Regions from separate parts of the Kosakonia sp. N21 genome, predicted to be linked through region 4. Evidence: predicted binding sites of a transcription regulator. Region 4 holds the regulator's gene; each other region holds the start of a gene.
What was found. Region 4 encodes sigma-54, which starts transcription at its own class of promoters, with help from an activator protein. Its sites were predicted from a motif close to GTTGGCACANNTTTCGCTNT; they were not measured.

Region 1: ACQ3G7_RS06915 (gamma-glutamyltransferase family protein) is a predicted target of sigma-54. The motif match lies at 2,329-2,348, and genes of this name have one in related genera.
Region 2: glnK (P-II family nitrogen regulator) is a predicted target of sigma-54. The motif match lies at 1,236-1,255, and genes of this name have one in related genera.
Region 3: glnA (glutamate--ammonia ligase) is a predicted target of sigma-54. The motif match lies at 1,819-1,838, and genes of this name have one in related genera.

What each region holds. Positions count from the first base shown of each region.
Region 1 covers NZ_JBOBHR010000002.1:676,564-682,316, reverse strand. The annotation lists gene ACQ3G7_RS06925 (AtzE family amidohydrolase) at 1-512, opposite strand, end outside; gene hpxX (oxalurate catabolism protein HpxX) at 509-697, opposite strand; gene ACQ3G7_RS06915 (gamma-glutamyltransferase family protein) at 707-2,290, opposite strand; gene ACQ3G7_RS06910 (MurR/RpiR family transcriptional regulator) at 2,408-3,247, shown strand; gene ACQ3G7_RS06905 (pyridoxal-phosphate-dependent aminotransferase family protein) at 3,452-4,693, shown strand; gene hpxK (allantoate amidohydrolase) at 4,690-5,753, shown strand, end outside.
Region 2 covers NZ_JBOBHR010000002.1:475,639-481,391, reverse strand. The annotation lists gene ACQ3G7_RS06000 (SmdB family multidrug efflux ABC transporter permease/ATP-binding protein) at 1-1,052, shown strand, start outside; gene glnK (P-II family nitrogen regulator) at 1,309-1,647, shown strand; gene amtB (ammonium transporter AmtB) at 1,678-2,964, shown strand; gene tesB (acyl-CoA thioesterase II) at 3,034-3,894, opposite strand; gene ACQ3G7_RS05980 (YbaY family lipoprotein) at 4,109-4,678, shown strand; gene ACQ3G7_RS05975 (MGMT family protein) at 4,716-5,027, opposite strand; RNA gene ffs (signal recognition particle sRNA small type) at 5,193-5,289, shown strand; gene ACQ3G7_RS05965 (hypothetical protein) at 5,460-5,753, shown strand, end outside.
Region 3 covers NZ_JBOBHR010000012.1:117,024-122,776, reverse strand. The annotation lists gene glnL (nitrogen regulation protein NR(II)) at 1-53, opposite strand, end outside; gene glnA (glutamate--ammonia ligase) at 320-1,729, opposite strand; gene typA (ribosome-dependent GTPase TypA) at 2,110-3,933, shown strand; gene ACQ3G7_RS22575 (autotransporter outer membrane beta-barrel domain-containing protein) at 4,002-5,753, opposite strand, start outside.
Region 4 covers NZ_JBOBHR010000011.1:58,237-63,989, reverse strand. The annotation lists gene ACQ3G7_RS21510 (calcium/sodium antiporter) at 1-272, shown strand, start outside; gene kdsD (arabinose-5-phosphate isomerase KdsD) at 286-1,272, shown strand; gene kdsC (3-deoxy-manno-octulosonate-8-phosphatase KdsC) at 1,287-1,853, shown strand; gene lptC (LPS export ABC transporter periplasmic protein LptC) at 1,850-2,425, shown strand; gene lptA (lipopolysaccharide ABC transporter substrate-binding protein LptA) at 2,394-2,954, shown strand; gene lptB (LPS export ABC transporter ATP-binding protein) at 2,961-3,686, shown strand; gene rpoN (RNA polymerase factor sigma-54) at 3,735-5,168, shown strand; gene hpf (ribosome hibernation promoting factor) at 5,192-5,479, shown strand; gene ptsN (PTS IIA-like nitrogen regulatory protein PtsN) at 5,560-5,753, shown strand, end outside.

The DNA.
Region 1 (5,753 bases), on a different contig from region 4:
GTGCCGAGGGCAAAATTGACCATACCCGCCGCCACAGCCGCGGCGGAACCACCGGACGATCCGCCCGCCACACGTTGCGGATCGCGCGGGTTGCGCGTTGCGCCATAGTGGCTGTTTTCCGTGGTGAAACCGTAAGCGTAGGCGTCCATATTCAGCGCCCCGGCAAGCGTCGCCCCGGCACGGGTGAGCTGGCGTATGGCAAAGGCATCCTGGGTGGCCGCCGGTTGGGTGCTGAACAGTTCGGCCCCGGCAAGGGTGGTGATCTCTGCGATATCAAACAGGTTTTTTACCGCATAAGGCACGCCTGCCAGTGCAGGCAGCGGTTCACCCTGGGCGATGCGCACATCAATACGCGCCGCTTCCGCCCGTAAGCGCGACGCGGTGATAGCGGTGAAGGCATTAAGCTGCGGGTTATGCTGCTCAATGTGCGCCAGGGTGCGCTGCGCCAGTTCGCTGGCGCTAAAGGTTTTCTCCCGCAGGCCGCGTTGAATATCGCCAATCGATAAGCTCATAGGCGGTACTCCCCGGCGCCTTCCTGGCGGTGCGGTAAGGGGAAGGCCATTAACGGTTGCGCCATGGCGGCGATACGGGTGAGCTGCACTTCCAGTTCCGCGCGGCGGGCATCGTCCAGCGGCACCGCCAGCAGTTGCTCCATCAGCCGGATGTAGGTTGGCCAGTCAAAATCAGTGGTGTTCATCTTTGCTCCTTAAAAACCGGCTGCGCTGCCATTGCTGCGCGGATCGAAAGCCCCTTCCAGCATGCCATTGGCATGGCGAAGGATCGCGCCAGCATGTCCGGTGGCTTCACTTAAGCCGGGCAGCCACTCCACCTCATGCCCCATCTCGCGCAATGCGAGGAATGTCTCTTCGCTAAAACCGCCTTCCAGTTTCAGGCTTTCCGACGCCTGTCCCCAGGTGCGCCCCAGCAGCCAGCGCGGTGCGCAGACCGCCGCCTGTAACGGCATTCCCTGCATCACATGGCGGGTAAAAATGGCGGCCTGGGTTTGCGGCTGACCGTCGCCGCCCATCGTGCCGTACACCATGGTGCGCCCGTCGCTGAGCCGCGCTGCTGCGGGGTTTAAGGTATGGAAGGGTTGCTTGCCCGGCATTAACGCCAGCAAATGTGACGGATCGAGGCTAAAGGCCGCGCCACGGTTTTGCAGCAGAACGCCGCTCTCCGGTAGCACCACGCCGCTGCCAAATTCATGGTAAATGCTCTGGATAAACGAGACCGCCAGACCGTTTTTGTCGATCACGCCCATCCACACCGTATCCCCCGGCCCTTTGCCCTGGCCCCAGGGCGCTGCGCGCTGTTCATCAATGCTGTCAGCCAGCAGCGCCAGTGGCGCTTGCTCAAGCAGGCTTTGTACCGGTAGCGTGACGTGGCGCGGGTCGGTGATGTAGCGGTCGCGCAGGCCGAACGCTTTTTTGGTCGCTTCCACAATACGGTGGATGGTTTGCACGTCGTTCGCCTGGGCCATGTCGAGATGATCGGTGATGCCGAGGATGGCCAGTGACACCAGTCCTTGCGTGGGCGGCGTCATATTAAACACCTCGCCCTGGCTGTGGCGGAGTTTTAGCGGTACGCGGCGCTGAGCGCGGTGATTGGCCAGATCCTGGGCGGTAATGGGGATGCCCAACGTTTGCATCTCATCGGCCATCAGTTGCGCGAGCCCCCCGCGATAAAAGCTGTCCAGCCCTTCGGTGGCGAGTCGGGTCAGGGTGCGGGCCAGCGTTGGCTGGCAAAAACGGCTGCCTGCCTGCGGCGCTGTGCCTTGTGGCAAAAAGGTGTTGGCGAAACCGGGCACGTCCACCAGTTCCTGAAATTTACTTTGGCTGGCACTGGCCTGCGACTGCGTGACAGGAATACCGTCTGCCGCGTAGCGAATGGCATCGGCCAGCAGGCGCGACAGGGGTAACGGCGCAGCGCCCAGCGTGGCGGAAACCGCTAACGCCTCATCCCAGCCGCTGAGCGTGCCGGGTACGGTGAGGGCGGCAAGCGGGCCGCGATGAGGAATATGGGCATGTCCGGCATAAAACGCCTGAGTCGCCCGTTGCCCGGCCGCGCCGCTGGCGTCAATGGCTAACGGTTCGCCTTCCGGCGGCACAATCAGCCAGAAGCCGTCGCCGCCAATGCCATTCATATGCGGGTAAGCCACCGCAATGGTCGCGGCGGCGGCAACCATCGCCTGAATGGCATCGCCGCCGTGGCGTAAAACCGACAGCGCCGACTCGCTGGCGAGATGGTGCGGGGTCACCGCCATGCCAGAGGGGGCCATATTACTTTGCATCGTCACGCTTCCTTTAGTCTTCGGTAAGTGGAGAAGACTAAGCAAGAGCTGTTCCAGATTGACGGCAAGCGTTTCACTGTGTCAGCTTATCGTGAAACAAAAGTTGCAGGAGAGGCTATGCAGCAGCTGGATGAACGTCTGCGGGAGTGCTATGACCAGCTTTCCCCGCAGGAACAACGCGTTGCGTCATTTATCATCGATCATTTTGACGATCTGGTGAGCTATAACAGCGCAGAACTGGCGCGGCTCAGCGGGGTGTCGAAAGCCACCGTCAGTCGTCTGTTTAAACGGCTAGGCTACGATCGTTTTAAAGAGATGCGCGACGAGTTACGCACCCTGCGCCAGAGCGGAATGCCGCTGACGGAGAACCGTGATGCCGTACAGGGCAATACGTTGCTGGCGCGTCATTACAAGCAGGAGATGGCAAACCTGACCCAATGGGTCAATGCGCTCGATGCCGGGCAATTTGCCGCGGTGATCGCCGCGCTTGGCGAGGCCCGGCGGATCGTGATCATTGGCCTGCGCAACAGTGCGCCGGTCGCGCTGCATTTGCGCCAGCAACTGCTGCAAAGCCGGGGGCAGGTGATGGTGTTGCCGCAGCCGGGGCAGACGCTGGCGGAAGAGTTGGTGGATATCACGCCTGCCGACATGGTGGTGGTGGTCGCGTTTCGCCGCCGTCCGCGCGTAGTGCGCCCGGTACTGGAGGCGCTCTATCAACAGGGCGTACCGGTGCTGGCGATCAGCGAGCCGCAGGCAACCAGTATCAAAGCGCTGTGCCGTTGGCATATTGGGCTACCGCTGGACAGCGTCTCGGCATTTGATAGCTACAGCTGCGCCATGAGTCTGGTGAATTTACTGGCGAACGCCTTGCTGCATACCACCCTGACCGCAGGGCGACAGCGCATTCATCACATTGCATCGTTGTACACCGATCTGGATGAACTGGAACAACGGTAGTGCACTGTAATGGTGCTTTTGCACCACCATGATGATGCATAACGGGGCGCCTGGCGTCCCGTTTTTTATGGCTTAATCGTGCTAAATACCCCGTTAATCCAGGGATGGCTTCGTCTTTTTGTCTGTGGCACATTAGTTGCAGAAATATCATCAAAGAATCTTTCGTTTCATCATCTGTGCTGTCGCACATCAAAGGACGCGCCCATGTTCGATTTTCAGCAGTTCCCGCAAATAAACCCGCCTCAACGCCTGTTGATGGGGCCGGGGCCGATCAATGCCGATCCGCGCGTACTGCGTGCCATGGCCAGTCAGTTAGTGGGGCAATACGATCCGGTGATGACCGGCTATATGAACGAGGTGATGGCGCTCTACCGCGAGGTTTTCCGCACGCAAAACCGCTGGACGATGCTGGTGGACGGCACCTCCCGCGCGGGTATTGAGGCGATCCTCGTGTCGGCCATTCGTCCGGGAGATAAAGTGCTGGTACCGGTGTTTGGTCGCTTTGGCCATTTGCTGTGTGAAATTGCCCGTCGCTGCCGTGCGGAAGTGCACACCATCGAGGTCCCCTGGGGCGAGGTCTTTACGCCGGAGCAGATCGAAGACGCGATCGTTCGGGTTAAGCCGCGCCTGTTGCTGACGGTGCATGGCGATACCTCCACCACTATGCTGCAACCGCTGGAGCACCTCGGTGAGATCTGCCGCCGTCACGGTGTGCTGTTTTATACCGACGCGACCGCCTCGCTGGGCGGTAACGCGCTGGAGAGCGATGCCTGGGGGCTGGATGCGGTCTCCGCCGGTTTGCAAAAATGCCTGGGCGGCCCGTCCGGTAGCTCGCCGGTGACCCTAAGCCCGGCGATGGAAGCCGCGATCCGCGCGCGTAAATGTGTGGAACAGGGGATCCGTACCGACGCGCATCAGGACGGCGCGGATGAGATGATCTACTCCAACTATTTCGATCTTGGCATGGTGATGGATTACTGGGGCCCGGAACGTCTGAACCACCACACCGAGGCGACCAGCATGTTATTTGCCGCCCGCGAATGCGCCCGCATTATGCTGGAGGAGGGCATGGATGCGCTGATCGCCCGCCATGAACTGCACGGTCGCGCGCTGCTGGCTGGCATCCAGGGGATGGGGCTGGCGGTATTCGGCGATGTCACCCACAAGATGAATAACGTGCTGGGGGTGATTATTCCGCAGGAAGTGCATGGCGAAGAGGTGCGTAAACGGCTGTTGGATGATTTCCATATTGAGATCGGGACGTCGTTTGGTCCGCTACAGGGCAAGATCTGGCGCATTGGCACCATGGGGTATAACGCGCGGAAAGATTGCGTCCTGCAAACCCTGACGGCGCTGGAAGCCGTGCTTAATCGTCTGGGGTTGCGTACCGTTCAGGGCGCGGGCATGCAGGCCGCGTGGGATATCTACGACGGAGCGAACGGATGATGACCGCAGAGGAGGCCGCCCGCGCCGCAGAGCGGGTAATGGCGCGCTGCGATGAACTCGCGTGTATCAGTGAAACGCCGGGGCAGTTAACCCGCGTCTATCTGTCGCCGGAGCACCTGCGGGCCAACGCATTGGTCGCCACGTGGATGCAGCAGGCGGGGATGCGCACCTGGCAGGATGCGGTAGGCAATATTTGTGGGCGCTACGAAGCCGCCTCGGAAGGTGCTCCGGCGGTGCTGCTGGGGTCGCATCTTGATACCGTGCGCGATGCCGGGCGTTACGACGGCATGCTGGGCGTGTTGACCGCCATTGAAATTGTCGACGGGCTGCACCGGGCAAACGTGCGTGGAACCCAGGCGATTGAGATTGTGGGGTTTGCCGATGAAGAAGGCACTCGCTTTAATATCACGCTTCTTGGCAGCCGCGGTCTTACCGGAAGCTGGCCCGCTGAATGGCTGGCGTGTGAAGACGCACAGGGGATAAGCGTGGCGCAGGCGCTAACGCACGCCGGTCTTGATGCGTCGCGTATTGGCGATGCGCAACGCCCGGCGGCGGATTTCTCAGCCTATCTGGAGTTGCATATCGAGCAGGGGCCGGTGCTTGAGCAGGAAGATCTGGCGATCGGCGTCGTCACGGCCATTAACGGCGCTCGCCGTTTGCACTGCCGCTTTACCGGCGAAGCCGGGCATGCTGGCACTGTACCGATGAGCCATCGCCGCGATGCACTTGCCGCCGCAGCGGAATGGATGGTGTTGATTGAGCACGCCGCGCGGCAAGCCGGTCCGGAGCTGGTTGCCACCGTGGGAACCTTGCAGTGTGAACCCGGCGCGGTCAATGTGATCCCCGGCGTGGTGTCGCTGACGCTGGATATTCGTAGCCCCGATGACCCGCAGCGTGAAACGTTGCTGAACCACTTACTGGCGCAGGCCACGCGCATTGCAGAACAGCGCGGTGTGGATTTTAGCCACGATATTTTTTATACCATTGCCGCCACACCGTGCGATGGCGCATTGCGCGACAAGCTGGCTGATGCGGTGCGAAACGTTCAACGGCGGGTGTT
Region 2 (5,753 bases), on a different contig from region 4:
AAACCCTGCGGCTGGATGGCTTTTTGCTGCGGCCGCTGTTGAGCCTTTTCTCTGCGCTGGTGCTATGCGGCTTGCTGATGCTGTTTGGTTTCTCTTCTCCGGGTACGGTTGAAGTCGGGGTGTTGTATGCCTTTATCAGCTACCTTGGTCGTCTGAATGAACCCTTGATCGAACTGACTACTCAGCAGTCGATGTTGCAGCAGGCGGTGGTCGCCGGTGAGCGCGTATTTGAGCTGATGGACCGGCCACGCCAGTCTTACGGCGATGATGATACGCCACTGCACAGCGGCGCCATCGACATTGAAAATGTCTCTTTTGCCTACCGCGAAGATCAGCAGGTGTTACAGGACATCTCCCTGCACGTTGAACCGCGCAGCTTTGTTGCGCTGGTGGGACATACCGGCAGCGGAAAGAGCACGCTCGCCAGCCTGCTGATGGGGTACTACCCGTTAACGCAAGGGGAAATCCGTCTCGATGGTCGCCCGCTTTCTGCGCTGAGTCATGATGCGCTGCGTAAAGGTATCGCGATGGTGCAGCAGGATCCGGTGGTGCTGGCCGACAGCTTTTTCGCCAATGTGACGCTGGGGCGCGACATCAGCGAAGCGCAGGTCTGGCATGCGCTGGAAGTGGTGCAACTGGCGGAGCTGGCGCGGGGTATGAGCGAGGGCATTTATACGCGACTGGGTGAGCAGGGCAATAATCTCTCCGTTGGGCAGAAACAGTTGCTGGCGCTGGCGCGTGTGCTGGTGGATACGCCGCAGATCCTGATCCTGGATGAGGCGACTGCCAATATCGACTCCGGGACTGAACAGGCGATCCAACAGGCACTGGCCGCTGTTCGGGAACAGACAACGTTAGTGGTGATAGCCCACAGATTGTCGACCATTGTCGAGGCTGAAACCATTTTGGTGCTCCATCGCGGCCAGGCTGTTGAGCGCGGTACGCATCAACAATTGCTTGCGGCGAAAGGACGCTACTGGCAGATGTATCAATTGCAACTGGCGGGCGAAGAGCTGGCGGCCAGCGCGCGAGAAGAGTCGCTTATCGCGTAATGCACCAAAATTAAGCACGCTACTGAGACTCTTCTCTGTTGGTGCAAAAAAGTAACGCACCATGCACTATCATGGTGCGTTTTTCTTTGCCAGGAACATTCCGAACCGTCACCTGCGTTTTGTCTTTTTCACCTTTTCCCTGTCCGCACGCACTAACAAACTGAAATCCTCCCTGTTTTCATTCTTGGCACACCGCTTGCAATATCCCTTATGTATTAGCTGCGGCCATTATCGAATTTCGACTGGAGGGGGATCTATGAAGCTGGTTACCGTGGTGATTAAGCCATTCAAACTCGAAGACGTTCGTGAAGCACTGTCTTCTATTGGTATTCAAGGGCTGACCGTAACAGAAGTAAAAGGTTTCGGACGTCAGAAGGGTCATGCCGAGTTGTACCGCGGTGCGGAATATAGCGTCAATTTCCTGCCGAAAGTGAAAATTGATGTGGCGATTGCTGATGATCAGCTTGATGAAGTGATCGATGTCATCAGCAAAGCGGCCTACACCGGAAAGATTGGCGACGGCAAAATTTTCGTTGCCGAGCTGCAACGCGTCATTCGTATTCGTACCGGCGAAGCCGACGAAGCGGCACTGTAATACCTGGCACACAGTGATAGGGATGGAAAAATGAAGAACACAACATTAAAAACAACGCTCGCTTCCCTGGCACTCCTGCCGGGTCTGGCAATGGCGGCTCCCGCTGTTGCAGACAAAGCGGACAACGGCTTTATGATGATCTGCACCGCGCTGGTGCTGTTCATGTCGATTCCGGGCATTGCGCTGTTTTACGGCGGTCTGATCCGTGGCAAGAACGTCCTCTCCATGCTGACGCAGGTTACCGTCACATTCGCACTGGTGTGCGTTCTGTGGGTGGTCTACGGCTACTCGCTGGCGTTCGGCACCGGCAATGGTTTCTTCGGCAGCTTTGACTGGGTGATGCTGAAAAATATTGAGCTGACCGCTGTAATGGGCTCCATTTATCAGTACATCCATGTTGCGTTCCAGGGCTCTTTCGCCTGTATCACCGTCGGCCTGATTGTCGGTGCGCTGGCGGAGCGTATTCGCTTCTCCGCAGTGCTGATTTTCGTGGTGGTATGGCTGACGCTCTCCTATGTGCCGATTGCGCACATGGTATGGGGTGGCGGTTTGCTGGCGACAGATGGCGCACTGGACTTTGCGGGCGGTACCGTTGTACATATCAACGCCGCTATCGCCGGGCTGGTCGGTGCCTACCTGATTGGCAAACGTGTGGGTTTTGGCAAAGAAGCGTTTAAACCGCACAACCTGCCGATGGTCTTCACTGGTACTGCAATCCTGTATGTGGGCTGGTTTGGTTTCAACGCCGGTTCTGCCGCTGCGGCGAACGAAATCGCAGGCCTGGCGTTTGTTAACACTGTGGTCGCGACCGCAGCCGCTATCCTGGCATGGGTCTTCGGTGAGTGGGCAATGCGCGGTAAACCGTCTCTGTTGGGTGCATGTTCTGGCGCTATTGCCGGTCTCGTTGGCGTAACCCCGGCTTGTGGCTACATTGGTGTCGGTGGCGCGCTGATCCTCGGTCTGATTGCCGGTCTGGCGGGTCTGTGGGGCGTGACTGCACTGAAACGTATGCTGCGTGTCGATGATCCGTGTGACGTGTTTGGTGTCCACGGTGTGTGCGGCATCGTCGGTTGTATCCTGACCGGTATCTTCGCCTCCACGTCACTGGGCGGCGTAGGTTATGCCCAGGGCGTGACCATGGGCCACCAGGTGCTGGTGCAGTTAGAAAGTATCGCTATCACTATCGTGTGGTCCGGCGTTGTGGCCTTTATCGGCTACAAACTGGCCGACATGACAGTGGGTCTGCGTGTACCGGAAGATCAAGAGCGTGAAGGTCTGGATGTGAACAGCCATGGCGAAAACGCCTACAACGCCTGATTGAGTTACGTTATCTCCTGAGCATAAAAAAGCCTCCCGATGGGAGGCTTTTCCTTTTGTTGCGGGCAGTTAACCGCGATTACGCATCACGCCTTCCTGTACGGTGGAGGCGATCAGCACGCCATCCTGAGTGTAAAACTCGCCGCGGACAAAGCCGCGCGCGCTGGAAGCCGAAGTACTTTCCACACTGTAGAGCAACCACTCGTTGATATTAAACGGACGGTGGAACCACATAGAGTGATCGATGGTGGCGACCTGCATACCGCGCTCAAGAAAACCCACGCCGTGAGGTTGTAGGGCAACCGGCAGGAAGTTGAAGTCAGACGCGTAACCCAGCAGGTACTGATGGACGCGGAAATCTTCCGGCACGGGGCCATTGGCACGCACCCACACCTGACGCTCAGGCCCGGCAACATGGCCTTTCAGCGGGTTATGAAACTCAACCGGGCGGATCTCCAGCGGTTTGTCGCTGATGAATTTTTCTTTGACCATCGGCGGCAACAGATGGGAGAGATCGCGGGCGATATCGGTTTCGGACTTCAGCGAGTCCGGCGGTGGCGCAGAAGGCATGGTTTTCTGGTGCTCATACCCTTGCTCAGGCGCCTGAAACGAGGCGGTCATATAGAAAATCGGCTTGCCGTTCTGCACTGCCGCCACCCGACGGGCGCTGAAACTGTTGCCATCACGCAGGACTTCCACATCATAGATGATAGGTTTTTGACTATCGCCCGGACGCAGAAAGTAGCTGTGAAAGGAGTGAACCAGGCGGTCGGCGGGCACTGTCTCTTTGGCGGCATACAGCGCCTGACCGACCACTTGCCCACCAAATACCTGGCGCAGGCCTAAATCTTCGCTCTGTCCCCGAAACAGACCTTCTTCAATTTTTTCCAGATTCAATAATGCCAGCAGATTCGTAAGCGCTTGACTCATAGATTTCCTCAGATAAATAACGGCCGACAAAGCGAATGCTTAATTGATTATAACCTGGAAATGAAAGTGGTCCGATGGGTGCAATAATCTGAATAGTAGGGGGTTTACAGGAAGAAATCGCGGGTATGTGCCACACTTGTTCTCGTTACGATGGTTTAACCACACATCCTGGCAGGCGCTACCCTGCCGGTGCATTGACGATAAGGAGAATTCAATGAAACTCGTGCACATGTTAAGTGGTTTAGCAGTGGCGGTTGCACTGTCCGCCTGCGCCCATAAAGGCGGCGATATTCCAACGCCTGCACCCAACCCGAATGCGCCAGCGGCGACCAATAAAGCCGCCATTGCGCAACCGAACGTTTCCGGTACGATCTGGATCCGCCAGAAAGTGGCGCTGCCACCGGACGCCGTATTAACCGTCACGGTTTCTGATGCGTCACTGGCTGACGCACCGTCGAAAGTGATTGCACAAAAAGCAGTGCGTACCGAAGGCAAACAAGCGCCATTCAGTTTTGTGCTGCCGTTTAACCCGGCGGATGTTCAACCCAATGCGCGTATCCTGCTGAGTTCGGCGATTACCATTGACGACAAAATTGTCTTTATTACCGATACCGTTAAGCCGGTTATCAACCAGGGGGGTACCAAAGTTGACCTGACGCTGGTACCGGTACAGCAAACCGCTGTGCCGTTGCAGCAGAGCGGCGGCGCAGCAACGACGGTGCCGTCGACGTCACCCACGCAGGTGAACCCTTCTTCTGCCACACCGGCGCCGACACAGTATTAATCCGCACCTGTGCTCCTCTCCTTCGGGGGAGGAGCCTTCAATAGTTCCAGCGGTAGCGCTGCATATCAATTTGCCCATTCCCCGCGACCACCACCCCGTCGGCCAGCAGTGCCTGGCGCTGACGTTGTAAATCCGGCCCGGTCAGTGAGATTCGGCCATGACGATTCACCACCCGGTGCCACGGCAGCGTACTGCCTTCCGGTAAGCGTTTGAGTACGCCGCCCACTTGCCTTGCTGCGCGCGGCGAACCTGCCAGTCTGGCCACATCGCCATAGGTGGTGACGCAACCTTCCGGGATGGCGGCGACGATTTGCCAGACGCGCTGCGGAAACGAATCCTCTCTTTCCATAATCAGTTCCTGAAGAGTGAATTTGCAGCATAAACAGCCTTGTGGATGCTGTGAAGAGGGGATTGTGCAAGAAACCAGCATCCGTCCGGCCATGACTTGCAATTGCCACCCCGGACAGGGATAATGCGCCAGCGCGTTGGTTAACAACGCTCTCAATGGGGGCTCTGTTGGTTCTCCCGCAACGCTACTCTGTTCACCAGGTCAGGTCCGGAAGGAAGCAGCCAGGGCAGAGGACGTGTGTGCCGGGATGTAGCTGGCAGGGCCCCCACCCATTTGCGCCTCATTTAGCGGAGTCGCGCAAAAATAACCCCGCAGTGACATTGCACTTTCAACGTTTCCGACATGGCTTCTCCTCGTTAATCAAGACCGGAACAACGCTTTCAACCTTAGTGGCGATTTTCGCAAAAATGCACAGGATAAACAGGAAGGGAAATGCGTAACTTTTTAATGGTATTAGCGTTATCAATCTCTACGGCATCTTATGCAGCCAGCCTGCAATCGGGGATTTACGAAGGGCTGCAACTTGCGGTTTCCCCGGCAGGGGATGTCACGGGTTACTATTCTGAAACCCTGGGGCAAGGTGTCACCCGTAACTGCTCTTTTGCGCTGGCGGGAAAAGTGAATGCATCGCAGGAAGCGGATATCCGCAGCTGGTCATCAGACGTACTGCCGGGGCATATTGCGGCAACGAAGAACGGCGTCGTGTTGCGCATTCCGCAGGGGCAA
Region 3 (5,753 bases), on a different contig from region 4:
TTGATTAAAGAATTGAGGATCTGCCCAGCATCGGGCAGCACGCCACTTGCCATTCAGCAGTCTCCCGGATAGTTGCACTAATTTAGTGCAGTATAGCTTTTTATCGGTAAAAAGCGCGATAGATCAGGTTGTTGGTGGAGAAAAAAGCCCATCCTGGGATGGGCTAAAAAGTTCCACGGCAACAAATCCTCTGGCGTCGTTCTCGACGTAACTGCGTTGGCTGCCTTCGCTCACCCCGGTCACATAGTTATCTATGCTCCCGAGGGTTTGCTCAGTTGCCGCCTTGCTACGACAAGAAATCCGCTGAGTATTAAATTTATTAAACGCTGTAGTACAGTTCGAACTCTACCGGGTGCGGCGTCATGCGAACGCGGTCGTTTTCTTCGATACGCAGCGCGATGTAGGCATCGATCGCGTCGTCGGTGAATACGCCGCCAGCAGTCAGGAACTCGCGGTCAGCGCTCAGTGCGTTGAGTGCTTCTTCCAGAGAGCCTGCAACCTGCGGGATTTCTTTCGCTTCTTCAGCCGGCAGATCGTACAGGTTTTTGTCCATGGCTTCGCCCGGATGGATTTTGTTTTTAATACCATCCAGACCGGCCATCAGCAGTGCTGCGAAGCACAGGTACGGGTTCGCTGCCGGATCCGGGAAACGCACTTCAATACGACGCGCTTTCGGAGAAGCAACCACCGGGATACGGATAGAAGCAGAACGGTTACGGGCAGAGTAAGCCAGCATTACCGGAGCTTCGTAACCCGGGACCAGACGCTTGTAGGAGTTGGTGGTCGGGTTAGACAGGGCGTTGATGGCTTTCGCGTGTTTGATTACGCCGCCAATGTAGTACAGCGCTGTTTCAGACAGGCCTGCATATTTGTCGCCAGAGAACAGGTTGGTGCCGTTCTTGGACAGGGACATATGGCAGTGCATACCGGAACCGTTATCACCGAACATCGGTTTCGGCATAAAGGTCGCGGTTTTACCGAAACGGTGCGCAACGTTGTGCACAACGTATTTGTAGATCTGAATTTCGTCCGCTTTTTTGGTCATGGTGTTGAAGCGGGTTGCTACTTCGTTCTGACCAGCAGTCGCCACTTCGTGGTGGTGAGCTTCAACAACCAGGCCCATTTCTTCCATCACCAGACACATGGTGGAACGCAGGTCCTGAGCGGAGTCAACCGGTGGAACCGGGAAGTAACCGCCTTTAACTGCCGGACGGTGACCTTTGTTACCACCTTCGTATTTGGTAGAGGAGTTCCATGCGCCTTCGATATCGTCGATAGCGACGCTGGAGCCGGAAATGGAGCTGCCGAAGCGAACGTCGTCAAACAGGAAGAATTCCGGCTCTGGCCCGAACAGAACGGTGTCTGCGATACCGGTAGCGCGCAGGTACTCTTCAGCACGTTTCGCGATGGAGCGCGGGTCACGGTCATAACCCTGCATGGTGCCAGGTTCCAGGATATCGCAACGGATGATCAGCGTAGGTTCTTCGTAGAACGGGTCAATGACAGCGGTAGTCGCGTCCGGCATCAGTACCATGTCGGATTCGTTGATGCCTTTCCAGCCACCAATCGAAGAACCATCAAACATTTTACCTTCTTCGAAGAAGTCGGCATTGACCTGATGGGCTGGGATAGTGACGTGCTGTTCTTTACCTTTAGTATCTGTGAAGCGCAGATCAACAAACTTCACTTCGTGCTCATTCAGCATCGTCAAAACGTGTTCAGCGGACATACTTAAACTCTCCCGGATTTGTCATTGTCGTCGTGGTAACGAGGTCTTCAAATACTACGTAAACCTGGCGTTGTTGCCGTAAAATAGTTAAAGCGAAATCTATGCCAACTTTTAAATGCCCCTAAAAAGGCGTTATCATGCACGGTATAGTGCAAAAGGGCTGCACCATGATGGTTAAGCTGCACCAATATAGTGCTTCAATGTGAACATTGGGCACTATATTGGTGCAATTTTCGTTAAATGCCCCTTTTAACGCTCCGTGAAAGCGATCACAAAGCAACTCTGCAATACTTGTTTGCGGAGGATGTTTGTGATCCTGTTTAGTCCTTCGATTAATACGTGTACAATAACGCGCTATTTCTAATGCCTGAGGCAAAGTTGTGATCGAAAATCTGCGTAACATCGCCATCATTGCTCACGTTGACCATGGTAAAACGACCCTGGTTGACAAGCTGCTGCAGCAATCCGGTACGTTCGACGAACGTGCTGAAACACAAGAGCGTGTGATGGACTCCAACGATTTGGAGAAAGAGCGTGGGATTACCATCCTCGCGAAAAACACCGCTATCAAATGGAATGATTACCGTATCAACATCGTTGATACCCCAGGGCACGCCGACTTCGGTGGTGAAGTTGAGCGTGTGATGTCCATGGTTGATTCCGTGCTGCTGGTGGTTGACGCATTTGACGGCCCGATGCCGCAAACGCGCTTCGTGACCAAAAAAGCATTTGCCCATGGCCTGAAACCGATTGTGGTAATCAACAAAGTTGACCGCCCTGGCGCGCGTCCTGATTGGGTTGTTGACCAGGTCTTTGACCTGTTCGTTAACCTGGACGCGACCGACGAGCAACTGGACTTCCCGATCGTTTACGCTTCTGCGCTGAACGGTATCGCGGGCATGGACCACGAAGACATGGCTGAAGACATGACCCCGCTGTACCAGGCGATTGTTGACCATGTACCGGCACCGAACGTTGATCTGGACGGCACTCTGCAGATGCAGATCTCTCAGCTCGACTACAACAACTACGTTGGTGTAATCGGCATTGGTCGTATCAAGCGCGGTAAAGTGAAACCGAACCAGCAGGTCACTATCATTGATAGCGAAGGCAAAACCCGTAACGGTAAAGTCGGTAAAGTACTGACTCACCTGGGGCTGGAGCGTATTGATAGCGAAGTCGCAGAAGCGGGCGATATCATTGCGATCACCGGTCTGGGCGAGCTGAACATCTCTGACACCATCTGCGATCCGCAGAATGTAGAAGCGCTGCCGGCGCTGTCTGTTGATGAACCGACCGTGACCATGTTCTTCAACGTCAACACCTCTCCGTTCTGCGGTAAAGAAGGTAAGTACGTGACTTCACGTCAGATCCTCGACCGTCTGAATAAAGAGCTGGTGCACAACGTTGCGCTGCGCGTGGAAGAAACCGAAGATGCGGATGCGTTCCGCGTATCCGGTCGTGGTGAACTGCACCTGTCCGTTCTTATCGAGAACATGCGTCGTGAAGGTTTCGAAATGGCGGTTTCCCGTCCGAAAGTTATCTTCCGTGAAATCGACGGCCGTAAACAAGAGCCGTTCGAAAACGTTACGCTGGACGTTGAAGAGCAGCACCAGGGTTCTGTGATGCAGGCGCTCGGTGAGCGTAAAGGCGACCTGAAAAACATGAATCCGGACGGTAAAGGCCGCGTACGTCTCGACTACGTGATCCCAAGCCGTGGTCTGATTGGCTTCCGTTCTGAGTTCATGACCATGACCTCCGGTACCGGTCTGCTGTACTCCACTTTCAGCCATTACGATGATGTTCGTCCGGGTGAAGTGGGTCAGCGTAACAACGGCGTACTGATCTCCAATGGTCAGGGTAAAGCGGTTGCGTTCGCACTGTTCAGCCTGCAGGACCGCGGTAAGCTGTTCCTGGGCCATGGCGCGGAAGTTTACGAAGGCCAGATCATCGGTATTCACAGCCGTTCTAACGACCTGACCGTTAACTGCCTGACCGGTAAAAAACTGACCAACATGCGTGCGTCCGGTACGGACGAAGCCACGGTTCTGGTTCCGCCGGTTAAGATGACTCTTGAGCAGGCGCTGGAGTTTATTGATGATGACGAACTGGTCGAGGTTACTCCTCAGTCCATTCGTATCCGTAAACGTCACCTGACTGAGAACGACCGTAAACGCGCAATGCGCGGTACGAAAGAAGAGTAAGACCGCTTCTTTGCCAGTAAATGAAAAAGCCGCTGAAGTCAGCGGCTTTTTTTATGGCGGTATGTTTATCAGAAGCTGTATTTCACGCCCAGCATACCTTGTGTGTCACTGTAGCCTTTGGTCCCCACCTGCTGAGCAACGTTGCCCCACAGTGTCAGGTTTGGTGTAACCCGGCCTTCTACGCCTGCTTTCAGTTCAGCGATATTATTCGTCCCGCTCATGCTGTTGCTCACGTCATCCATTTTCACCCGGGTAGTCTGCGTGTTGTGGATCCAGTTAACTTCAACAAACGGCTGCAACTGGCGGTCTTTGCCTGCATCAACCGGGTTACGATCGCTGAGGTAAGCTTTCACGCCAAGGCGGGTCATCAGATTGCCACTGCTTTCGTCTTTCACTCGCGTGCCGTTCTGCTCGCGATGCTCACCTGCTTTAACGCCCATCCAGACCAGCTGGGCTTTGGGTTGGATCCAGAAACTGCGCTGTTCATTTTCGCCGACTTTAAAGCTGTAACCGGCTTCAACCGAAGCGGTGATGCCCTTGGACTTATATTTTTCAGTCGCTTGTTCCTGGCCTGTCACGTCGTTATCAAACCAGTTATAGAGTGCCCAGCTATCAACATAGGTACCTGTTTTATCCGCTTCATTGGCATACCAGGTACCGTACAACCCTACGCTGTAACCGGAAACTTTCCCGCGAGAGTGGTAGCCGGTAAGGTTCGATTTGGTGGTGTTGCTACTGTTGGCATAGCCCGCCATTGCACCCACATGCCAGCGGTCAAGACCGTCTGTGCTCCACTGCGCCAGATCGCCCCCCAGTTGCATAACATAGCGGTTACTGCTGGTTTTTAACTGACCACTGCCGTCTTTGAAGCGGGTATGACCGCCAACATTACGCAGCCACAGGCTGGTGACTTTCTTCTCGCCAGTGAGGACATCGGTGTACTGTGTTTCACCCAGGCGATCGTGCAGACGGGTCATGAACAGCGTATTTGCCGCATAGTTGTTGGCCAGATAACTACCGAATTCAGGGCGATACTGATGCTTACCTGCCGGTGTAACCGGGTCAACCGAAGGCGGCACAATTGGGCGCTCAGGTCCAACCGGATCAGGCTCAGGTTCCGGCTCCACATCTTCGATCTTGCTGGTCAGGTACCAGTTGTTGGCTTTCTGCACCACGTTATAGTCATAGCCCCCGGCAACGATACGGCCTGCTTTTTCAAAGGTACCGGCGGAGTTACCCTCGACGTCGATAATTTCGATACCTTCAACAGTTTGCGCCCCTGTCCCGCCAATATTATTAATGGCGACAAAGGTGTTACCGGCGGTATTCCCTTTAACAATCATTTTGTCTGTTTCAGAGGTGTCGTCAGCCAGCACGGTATTAAAGGCGAGTGTACCGCCGTTACCGGTGTAATCACCGTTCACCGTCAGCGTCTTCCACAACCCGTCGTTATCATGCAGAACATTCACCACCGCACCTGAATCCAGCGTCAGGCTGGTCAGTGTCGAGCTGTCAGTCATATTCCAGACGGCATTGCTCATGGTGAGCGCTGTTGTTGCTGCACCGGTAATATAAGATGCGCCATCCCATAATGAGTTGTCCCGCATCGACAGCAGAATGGCGCTGTTATCGCCGGATGAGGAAATATCGCCATCGATGGTGAATTTTCCGCCGGCTGAGGCATCGATCACCCCGCCGCTGAGGGTCGACATTGCATAGTTATTACTGGCTTTGTCACCGGCCATGGTAATGGCTGCACCGCCGGCCAGATTGATTTTCCCCTTCGACAACGCATGCAAGCCGGAGGATGCGGTACCGCT
Region 4 (5,753 bases):
GCGAAGACGATATCGCCATTGGCAATATTATTGGCTCAAACATTTTTAACATTGCCATCGTACTGGGCTTGCCGGCGATGATTGCGCCCGGTGCCTTTAACCCGATGGCTTTCACACGTGATTACGGCGTGATGTTGCTGGTCAGCGCCATTTTTGCTCTCATTTGCTGGAAGCATAAGCAAATCACCCGGAGCATTGGCGCGCTATTGCTGAGCGGGTTTATCGTATGGCTGGCGCTGCTTTACTGGCTGTCGCCGCTTTTAACTGGATAATCGGATACGCATTATGTCGCAGATAGATTTGCAGCCGGGTTTTGACTTTCAACAGGCAGGAAAAGAGGTCCTGGAGATTGAACGTGAAGGCCTCGCTGAACTGGATCAGTACATCAATGAGGACTTTGCGCAAGCGTGCGAAAAAATGTTCTATTGCGCGGGCAAAGTGGTGGTTATGGGCATGGGCAAATCCGGGCATATTGGCCGGAAAATGGCCGCTACGTTTGCCAGTACCGGCACCTCTTCTTTCTTTGTGCATCCCGGCGAAGCCGCTCATGGCGATTTGGGGATGGTCAGTCCGCAAGATATCGTGATTGCGCTGTCTAACTCCGGCGAGTCCAATGAGATCCTCGCCCTGATCCCGGTATTGAAACGGTTAAAAGTGTCGTTGATCTGCATGACCAGCCGACCAGAAAGCAGCATGGCGCGCGCGGCGGACATTCATCTCTGCGTCAGAGTACCGAAAGAGGCCTGCCCGCTCGGTCTGGCACCAACATCCAGCACCACAGCGGCGCTGGTCATGGGCGACGCGTTAGCGGTGGCGTTACTGAAAGCACGTGGTTTCACCGCCGAGGATTTCGCCCTGTCGCACCCTGGCGGCGCACTGGGTCGCAAGCTGCTGCTGCGAGTTAACGATATTATGCACACGGGTGATGAGATCCCGCACGTCAGCAAAAAGGCCAGCCTGCGCGATGCTCTGCTGGAGATTACGCGCAAAAATTTAGGCATGACGGTTATCTGCGATGACCTGATGAAGATCGAAGGGATCTTCACCGATGGCGACTTGCGCCGCGTGTTCGATATGGGCGGTGATGTCCGCAGCATGGGCATTGCGGAAGTGATGACGCCAGGCGGCGTTCGCGTGCGTCCGAATACGCTGGCCGTCGACGCGCTTAACCTGATGCAATCCCGGCATATCACTTCCGTCATGGTTGCCGATGGCGACCAGTTGCTGGGTGTGTTACATATGCATGATCTGCTGCGCGCAGGCGTAGTGTAAAGAAGGACATAAGAATGAGTAATGCTGGCGCATCGCTTGCCACCTGCTATGGGCCGGTAAGCGCGCAAGTCATGGCAAAAGCCGGGAAGATCCGTCTGTTAATCCTGGATGTCGACGGTGTGTTATCCGATGGGCTCATCTATATGGGCAACAACGGGGAAGAGTTAAAAGCGTTCAATGTTCGTGATGGTTATGGGATCCGCAGTGCGCTCACGTCTGGCATTGAGATTGCCATCATTACCGGGCGAAAAGCTAAACTGGTGGAAGATCGTTGCGAAACGCTGGGTATCGCGCATCTGTATCAGGGACAGTCTGATAAACTTTTGGCTTACAGAGAATTACTGGCGAAGCTGGATCTGACTGCAGATCAAGTTGCTTATGTAGGTGATGATTTGATCGACTGGCCCGTGATGGCGGAAATAGGTTTAAGCGTTGCCGTCGCGGATGCACATCCGCTACTGATTCCGCGCGCAGATTATGTCACCCGTATCAACGGAGGACGCGGCGCGGTTCGTGAAGTCTGCGATTTATTGTTGCTGGCTCAGGGCAAGCTGGACGAGGCCAAAGGGCAATCAATATGAGTAAAACCAGACGTTGGGTCATCATTCTGCTGTCGCTGGCCGCCCTGGTGCTGATTGGCATCAACCTGACCACTCAGGATGCCCCAGAACAAATTACGACCAGCAGCACAGATCCAACTTATAAGAGCCAGCATACCGACTCCCTGGTCTACAGCCCGGAAGGGGCGCTGAACTATCGCCTGGTGGCGCAAAACGTTGAATATTTCTCCGCCGACGGCGTGAGCTGGTTCGCACAACCACTGCTGACAACCTTCGATAAGGACAAGATTCCGACCTGGTCAATTAAGGCGGATAAAGCGAAGCTGACCGATGACAGAATGCTTTATCTTTATGGACATGTTGAGGTTAATGCCCTGACAGCAGATGCCCAGTTACGAAAAATCACCACGGATAACGCCCAGATCAACCTGGTGACGCAGGATGTTACCTCCGATGATCAGGTCACGTTGTACGGTACAACATTTAATTCCACCGGCCTGAAAATGCGCGGCAATTTACGCAGCAAAAACGCCGAGCTGATTGAAAAGGTTAGAAGCTTCTATGAAATTCAAAACAAACAAACTCAGCCTTAATCTTATCCTGGCCAGTACACTTTTAGCCGCTGCGCTTCCGGCGCTTGCCGTCACCGGTGATACTGAACAGCCCATTCACATCGATTCAGACCAGCAATCATTAGATATGCAGGGCAATATTGTGACTTTCACAGGCAACGTGGTGGTCACACAAGGCACCATCAAAATTAATGCCGACAAAGTCGTTGTCACGCGTCCGGGCGGTGAGCAAGGGAAAGAGATCATCGACGGTTACGGTAATCCGGCCACCTTCTACCAAATGCAGGATAACGGCAAACCGGTGAAAGGCCACGCATCGCAGATGCATTACGAACTGGCGAACGACTTCGTTGTGCTGACCGGCAATGCCTACCTTGAACAGCTGGACAGCAATATCAAGGGTGACAAAATCACCTACCTGGTGAAAGAGCAGAAAATGCAGGCATTCAGCGACAAAGGTAAACGCGTGACCACCGTGCTGGTGCCATCGCAGTTGCAGGACAAGAGCAACAGCAAAACCCCGGCTCCGGCGCAAAAAAAGAGTAACTAATTCGTTATGGCAACATTAACTGCAAAGAACCTCGCCAAAGCCTATAAAGGCCGCCGCGTTGTTGAAGACGTCAGTCTGACGGTAAACTCTGGCGAAATCGTCGGCCTTCTCGGCCCTAACGGTGCAGGGAAAACCACCACTTTCTACATGGTGGTGGGCATTGTGCCGCGCGATGCAGGCAACATCATTATTGATGACGAAGATATCAGCTTGCTGCCGCTGCATGCGCGCGCGCGTCGCGGCATTGGCTATTTGCCGCAGGAAGCCTCTATTTTTCGTCGCCTGAGCGTGTATGACAACCTGATGGCAGTGCTGCAAATTCGTGATGACCTGACGGCTGAACAGCGTGATGATCGCGCTAAAGAGTTGATGGAAGAGTTCCATATTGAGCATCTGCGAGACAGTATGGGGCAAGCGCTGTCCGGCGGTGAACGTCGTCGTGTGGAAATTGCCCGCGCGCTGGCGGCTAACCCGAAATTTATTCTGCTGGATGAACCGTTTGCCGGTGTTGACCCCATTTCGGTCATTGATATTAAACGTATCATCGAACACCTGCGCGACAGCGGGCTGGGCGTGCTGATTACCGACCATAATGTCCGCGAAACACTGGCGGTGTGCGAACGTGCTTATATCGTCAGCCAGGGGCATTTAATTGCGCACGGTACACCGCAGCAAATCCTTGAAGACGAACACGTTAAGCGCGTATATCTTGGGGAAGACTTCAGACTCTGATAGGGTAGAGATTATTGACGTTTTTTGTCGGAGAGTACTGCTCTGAATATGAAGCAAGGTTTGCAACTAAGGCTTAGCCAACAGCTAGCCATGACGCCACAACTGCAGCAGGCAATTCGTCTGTTGCAGTTGTCCACGTTGGAACTTCAGCAGGAACTTCAGCAGGCGCTGGAGAGTAATCCATTGCTGGAGCAAACCGATCTTCACGAAGAAGTGGATGCCCAACAAGACCAGGATAATGAAGGCCTGGATACCGTCGACGCGCTTGAACAAAAAGAGATGCCCGACGAACTGCCGCTGGATGCAAGCTGGGACGAGATCTATACCGCAGGAACCCCCTCCGGCAGCAGCAATGATTACCTTGATGACGAACTGCCCATTTATCAAGGTGAAACCACCCAGTCGCTGCAGGACTACCTGATGTGGCAGGTGGAACTGACGCCGTTTTCCGATACCGACCGCGCGATTGCAACCTCCATTGTGGATGCTGTTGACGACACGGGCTATCTGACCGTATCGCTGGAAGATATCCTCGAAAGCATGGGCAATGAAGACGTGGGTCTGGACGAAGTCGAAGCCGTGCTTAAACGCATCCAGCGTTTCGATCCGGTTGGCGTAGCCGCGCGGGATCTGCGCGACTGCTTGCTGATCCAGCTTTCGCAGTTTTCGAAAGAGACGCCGTGGTGTGAAGAAGCGCGATTGATCATTAGCGATCACCTTGATCTGCTGGCTAATCATGACTTCCGCACGCTGATGCGCATGACGCGCCTGAAAGAAGACGTGCTGAAAGAAGCGGTTAACCTGATTCAATCGCTGGATCCGCGCCCTGGCCAGTCTATTCAGACCGGCGAACCGGAATACGTGATCCCGGACGTGTTAGTGCGTAAGCACAACGGCCGTTGGGCGGTAGAGCTGAACTCTGACAGTATTCCGCGTTTACAAATCAACCAGCACTACGCCTCCATGTGCGCCGGAGCGCGTAACGATGCCGACAGCCAGTTTATCCGCAGCAACCTGCAGGATGCGAAATGGCTGATCAAAAGTCTGGAAAGCCGTAACGATACCCTGCTCCGCGTTAGCCGCTGTATTGTTGAACAGCAGCAAGCGTTCTTTGAGCAGGGCGAAGAGTTTATGAAACCGATGGTCCTTGCGGATATCGCGCAGGCCGTCGAAATGCACGAGTCCACCATTTCACGTGTGACGACCCAGAAGTACCTGCACAGTCCGCGCGGCATTTTCGAACTTAAATATTTCTTCTCCAGCCATGTAAGCACCGAGGGCGGCGGCGAAGCCTCGTCTACGGCCATTCGCGCGCTGGTGAAGAAGTTAATCGCCGCAGAAAACCCTGCGAAACCACTGAGCGACAGTAAGCTGACGACACTGCTTTCCGATCAAGGAATTATGGTGGCGCGGCGTACCGTTGCGAAGTATCGAGAATCTTTATCCATTCCGCCGTCCAACCAGCGCAAACAACTGGTTTGACCAAAACCGATAAGGAAGACACTATGCAGCTTAACATCACAGGACAGAACGTCGAGATCACTGATGCTCTCCGCGACTTTGTAAATAGCAAATTCGCCAAGCTTGAACAGTATTTCGACAGGATTAATCAGGTCTATATTGTGTTGAAAGTGGAGAAAGTGACTCACACTTCGGATGCAACGCTCCATGTTAATGGAGGGGAGCTTCATGCCAGTGCGGAAGGGCAGGATATGTATGCTGCAATCGACGGTTTAATTGATAAACTGGCGCGGCAACTAACGAAACATAAAGATAAACTGAAACAACACTAATTGTCCGGGCGTCCGCCTGGTGCGTCGCACCCTACCGCAACCCGGTAGGGTGTCTGCATTGGCGTCGCTTAGGTGAAATTATGATGAATAACGATTCCGCTCTTCAACTGAGCAATGTCCTTAACCAGGAATGTACCCGTAGCGGCGTTCACTGCCAGAGCAAAAAACGCGCTCTGGAAATCATCAGTGAACTGGCGGCAAAACAGTTAGGCCTGCCGCCGCAGGTCGTCTTCGAGGCCATCCTTACCCGTGAAAAAATGGGCAGTACCGGTAT